Linked DNA regions of Pelorhabdus rhamnosifermentans. The main gene of each other region encodes a partner of the protein of the gene in region 2 in a complex. Links are inferred from orthologs where the notes say so. Each region holds a gene or a part of one and is shown on either strand. Other genes may lie near its edges.

Evidence for each region.
Region 1: the proteins of Ga0466249_RS02040 (region 2) and Ga0466249_RS21135 are in contact, whole or in part, in an NMR structure (PDB 1GGR), measured with the Escherichia coli proteins. The link is inferred for Pelorhabdus rhamnosifermentans from one-to-one orthologs.

What each region holds. Positions count from the first base shown.
Region 1 is NZ_JAHGVE010000025.1:25,405-28,194, forward strand. Bases 77-2,790 are described here. They hold Ga0466249_RS21135 (PTS sugar transporter subunit IIA), read right to left. Parts: upstream 1,815-2,790; coding sequence 1,338-1,814; downstream 77-1,337. Other genes in these bases: Ga0466249_RS21130 (YlbE family protein), read right to left, coding at 77-1,036; Ga0466249_RS21140 (DUF7916 family protein), read right to left, coding at 1,837-2,748; nagB (glucosamine-6-phosphate deaminase), read right to left, coding at 2,714-2,790. Outside these bases: more of Ga0466249_RS21130, read right to left, coding at 1-76. UniProt on the Escherichia coli protein: The phosphoenolpyruvate-dependent sugar phosphotransferase system (sugar PTS), a major carbohydrate active transport system, catalyzes the phosphorylation of incoming sugar substrates concomitantly with their translocation across the cell membrane.
Region 2 is NZ_JAHGVE010000001.1:424,397-427,156, reverse strand. Bases 73-2,756 are described here. They hold Ga0466249_RS02040 (HPr family phosphocarrier protein), read right to left. Parts: upstream 1,703-2,756; coding sequence 1,442-1,702; downstream 73-1,441. Other genes in these bases: Ga0466249_RS02030 (KDGP aldolase), read right to left, coding at 2,163-2,756; Ga0466249_RS02035 (HAD hydrolase family protein), read right to left, coding at 1,735-2,058; Ga0466249_RS02045 (pyruvate kinase alpha/beta domain-containing protein), read left to right, coding at 73-1,148. Also shown: more of Ga0466249_RS02045, read left to right, coding at 1-72; more of Ga0466249_RS02030, read right to left, coding at 2,757-2,760.

The DNA.
Region 1 (2,790 bases), on a different replicon or contig from region 2:
TCACAGTACCGCCAATAAACTGAACGATGGCCGGAGCCCCCCCCATGGCAAAGCCACCAATACCACTTGTCTCTATAATAGCGCTATCACCCAAATCAGGATTAGCATCTTCTGCAGTAAAACCAGGAAAAAGCAGCCCCTTCACATAAAGTGCAGGACCCGTAAACCACATACTACCTGGACAACCGCTGACACGAATGCCAAAATCAACACCATTACGGCAAAGCGTTGTAACCATCGTAGAATTGGCAACCCCTTGTGCTGCATCAAGAGATGCCTTACAAGCCGACATAGACAGATTGAGAAAAAAATGATCATTGGAGTGAATAAATTCCAACACGCGACTAATCATGGCACGCGGCAAATCAGCCTTCACTAAGTAAGGTGCAATTTCGCGAATAAACAAGCTTGTTGCTGCCTTATTCCGATTATGACACTCATCGCCCATATGAAGAGCCTGAGCAATCAAACTTCTTAAATCAATCCCGCCTGATAATAAAATGGCCGCTTTTAACGCTGGCGCAAGTTCTGATTCCATCCACCGCAACCGTGTAATCACTTCATCCGAATAGGCACCAAATCGCAGCACCTTGCCTAATCCTTCATTAAGTGTGGCATAACTAAAATTGCCATGCGTCTTATTTTCAATAATCTGCACAGGCATGGATGGAGAAATAATACCAGCCATCGGGCCTACTGCCCGATGTTCGTGGCAGGGGGAAAACTTAATAGCACCTGACAGCACCAATTTTTCGGCTTCCTTCGGATTTTTCGCCACCCCTTCATATAACAGCGCCCCAATAATGGCCCCTTTCATGGGCCCGGCCATTCGCTCCCAGCTAATCGGCGGACCCGCATGAAGGATAGTTTTTTTCGTCATGCCTGGGATAACATTGAGAGCTGAATCAATGTCAACGAGGACAGGCCGAGCGTTCATTAGTCTTTCTACGGCCACTTGATTAGCTGCATCGATTTTTTCATTATCAAGCAATTTGTCCAGCGCACGAATAAGCGCATGATTCTTGATCTGATCCACCGCTTACACCCCCTGATCAACAATAGCCGCTGCAAGTAACGCTGCTCTAGCATTTGTCTGGGCTAGAGTAACACCCACTGCGGCAAGTTTGATTTCTTGGTAGCCCCCATTTTGCTTATCATTATCTGTACCTTAGACATAGGAAATACTCTCTAGATAACGTCCCTCGGAATGATTTCACACTCCTTCTAGTCCTAACTTATTAAGGAGGATCAAAAAAAAGTACAAAAAAGCAGCCTAAAAAAGCAAGAAACCACTATGCGTGAATTCATAGTGGCTTCTTGCTTTTTTGTTACAATTTTTATTTAGGTGTCACTCTCATAATCATTCCATCGCTCGCAGCATAATATTTGTTCACTTTTCCAACCCGTTGAGCCATATTTGTAAGCACAACAGGACTCAGGAGTGATTTACCTTGGCTTTGAATGTAACTCGGGTCAAACGTTAATAAGGCATCGCCTGTTTTCACTTTATCGCCGATCTTAACCAATGCCGTAAACCCTTTTCCCGCTAATTCTACCGTATCTATACCCACATGAATCAGTATTTCAATCCCGCCAGGCGTTTGAAGTGCTATGGCGTGAAGGCTTTTGGGTATAAACACGACCTCACCATCACAAGGAGCTACAACGACATTATCCAGGACCTCAATTGCCACGCCATCCCCAACCATTCCTTGCGAAAAAGCTTCATCAGGCACATCGGCAATATCGATAATCCGTCCCTTTATAGGCGCAACTAAAATAAGATCTTTTTTCTGGTTAAAAAAATTGAACATATCCATTTCACCTGCTATTCTATTATATACGCATCGCCATACGCTTAAAAGTATGCCGTCTACCTCTTATCGCCATTGAATAGGTTAAGATATTCTCCGGAATGGAAATTCCCACATAACCCGAATCCCCCATATGATGAATATCTGCGCCAGCCATTACCGACTGCAAGGCAATGGTGGAAATTGTGTGGCGATCGGCCCCCTCCTGGGAAGTCCCCACAGTAGTCATAATTAATGCCTTTCGTTTATGGGCCAACTCACTAATCCTTGTTACCTTTTCTACCGTAATCCCTGGAACCGTTCCAGGCGCTGGTACTAAAATTACATCAGCACCTGCAGCAAGAAAGTCTGCGGCTACTTTCTCGGTTAGTATGGATTCAGACATTTCGCCTTCTACTCCGGCTGCATGCATTTTTCCAGCAATAATTGCCACTTCATCACCTAATTCATCCTTTATTTCAGCGATGGCTTGGCAAATGCTCGCATTGGATACACCCGTCTTGGGATTTCCTGTCACAGTAATCAGTTGAACACCCTGCTCATAGGCCAGCCTCGCATTTTTCCGCGTTGCTCGCCGTCCTTCCGTTACCGGGAAATCGGCTTGTGAGATACAGCTAGAATCAAAAGGTTCTAAATTAATACCGATGACCCGGCCTGCCAAACGCTGTAGGGCCTGTATCACGCTTTCTCCGGCAGCTGGTGTCACACCAAACACCGCTGGAGAAAGTACATCATATAAGTTCAATAAAATAATATCTGCTCCCATACTAGCCGCTAGTTCAGCATTCGTCACATCATAAAGCAATGGCATAACTGGACAAATGACTTCACACACCATTGTCCGTCCCGCTGCAGCACGTATACTACTCAAGAGATTAATTCCTTTAAGTTTAATTAATTCATTCGGATGCAAATCCAAGATTCGTTCTATCATGTGTCGCACTCCTCAATAATTTTGCTGCCCCCTCTTCCGCTA
Region 2 (2,760 bases):
TAATTGTTCGCCCCGCTTCAGGAACTGAGGCTTTGCTCGAAGCACGTAGGATGATTGAGGAACAGGGCGTAAGCACGGCGGTTTTCGCTAGACTTAGCTCGCCTGAGGACACGGAGGATATTTTACGCGTCACCGACGGATCCATTATAGATTTTCCCTGTCCCAGTGGCTCAACTAGGGATGCTTTGACAAATATATTGCGCCAAGGAGCTGCCACAGGTAAATTAATTTTTTTAGCCGCCAAAACTGCTGAATTACAGGGATCCAACGAAAAGTACAGAGAGTTGGTTTCCTTGGCCGATTCCTGGCAATTTGATGGCGTTGCCCTCTCATCCGACGGAACGAATCCAGATCATTTGGCGAATGTCATTCATTTGTTAAGGATAAAAGCCAGGGAAATTGAAGAGGAACGAAATACTCTTCGACATGAACAATGTCTGGGAAGGATAGTGGCCAGTCCTTTGGCTAACGCACTCTGCTCAACGGCGCTGCACGCTGCGGTTGCGGTAAAAGCTATAGCCTTTATCGTCCCGAGCCAAACCGGCTTCCTGCCGCGGCTACTATCTAAGTTCCGTCCTGCGGTGCCAGTGTTGGCAGTAACGCCAGATACCCGTGTTGCCCGTCGGCTAAAACTTGCTTGGGGGATTTGGCCTCTTCTGACACTACGTCCATTGCGTCAGGACGACGTAATGGACGTGGCAATACGTACTGCCATGCGCTCAGAGTTTATTGGCGACGGCGATTTAATCGTCGGCGTCACTAGCAGTACAGATATAGTAACTGCGGCCAACACGGTAACATTGTCCGTTGTAGGGGACGTAATCCTTCGGGGGCAAGGGATAGGCGATGGTATAATCAGTGGCCGAGTTACTATTATTAAGTCACTATATAATACAAAGAAATCGGTCGCCAACAAAATTGTCGTCATCCCGGCTACGGAAGCCACGCACGTTAAGCTGATTAATCAAGCCGCAGCCCTGGTAGTAGAGGAAGGCGGCCTATCATCCCATGCAGCTATCGCCTGCCTAACCTTAAACAAACCGGCAATTGTAGGAGCTACCGACGCTACAGACCTACTGTTGGAAGATGAACAGGTAACTCTCGATATTAGCCGCGGGATGGTTTACCGTGGATGGGTTAATTTATGACAAATATATTTTATGACCTCAAAGTACTACGAAACGGCTCTTTGTCCTTTACTAGACAAAGAGCCGTTCCTATTATTGTAAAAAAATCTGATTTAGCTAGTGGAAGATCGAGTAGAAGCACACCTCACGTAGCGCAACCCTCACAGAACGGGAGTTGCTTACAGCTATTCGTCTCGAAAAAAGGCACATCCTTTAATAGAATAAATGCAGGTTTGCCGACCGCATAACTCTGAACAAAGGAGGCGCATCCAAATGGATACTGTAGATCTACTTTCTCTATTTTTAAAAATACACTAATCAACTAGATTGGATAAAAAATCAATTATTTTATTCATCGCTTCCCGCTCATCATTGCCTTCGATAACAATAGTAATGCTTGTTCCTGTATTCGCACCTAAAGTCATCAAACTCAATATACTTTTGGCATCTGCTGTTTTCCGTTTCATTTCTATCTTAATATTAGACTGAAACGCAGTACAAAGCTGCGCCAAACCTCCAGCTGGTCGGGCATGCAGACCACCTTTGTTCGTAAGAGTAAATTCTTTGCTAAGCATACTTCATCTCCTTGCTATGTTTCATCTTTACATTAATCAATCACAAAAGGTATGGCAAAAATTCCAGAAAACTCTATCGCAGCGCGAGTTGTTTCTTCAACATATAAGGTATCCTCAATATAGACCTTTACGTAATATCCGGCATCTTCCAATTCTCCAAACATTTCTCTAGCTACATCCATAGAAATAGGCGTTTTTTCAATAATCTGGCCCTCTGGATAGGAAGAAATGCAGGCACCATTATAGGTGATTAAAGGAAGATCCAAATTCAGCAATTTAGCAAACGGCAGAGCAGACACTAACGGTCTCCCTGTCACCAAAGTTACCTTGACGCCTTTTTCTCTAACCGCTTTAATAGCCTCAATTGTTTACGCTTGAATATTCTTGTGACTATCCAGCAGAGTACCATCTAAATCAAGAGCAACTAATCGAATAAGCTGTTGATTTACATTCATTTTTCTTAAAAAGAACGCAACAATGCGGCAACATCATTAGCATTCGTTAATCCTGTCGTTTTGTCCGCAAATGCGGTGTAGATATGTGGAATGACAATTTGTGCGCCATTTTCCACACAGGTTTCTACAACCTTGTATACGGAATGGGCATCAATTCCACCTGTCGGTTCAAAAATGTTGATTCCCTGCTTTACAGCCGCCTTAACCATAGCTGCTACTTCATCCAGATGTTTATCTCCGCCAATGGGATAAAATTTAACTGACTTTACTCCAATTTCTTTTAGCAGGGTTGCTGCCGCATCACAAGATACATATTCTTGATAAGCTTGGCTATCTGGACCAGTAAGAACACTCACTTTACCCGGCATACCACTGGGAGCAATCAATGCATTGACAAGCGTGTGTGTACTGCCCACGCTTTCCAGTACCCCGATAGTATAACCAGCTGCAGGAAAAACCTGATTCACATGAGCTGGTTTCGTTTTTGCAGCTACATCAGCCACTTTACGCCATTGAGCCGGGTCTCCTGCCCCCAAACCAACAGATACATTGATTTTAGCCTCTTGATATTGGTTAACCATTTTCACAGCCTCATTAACACTG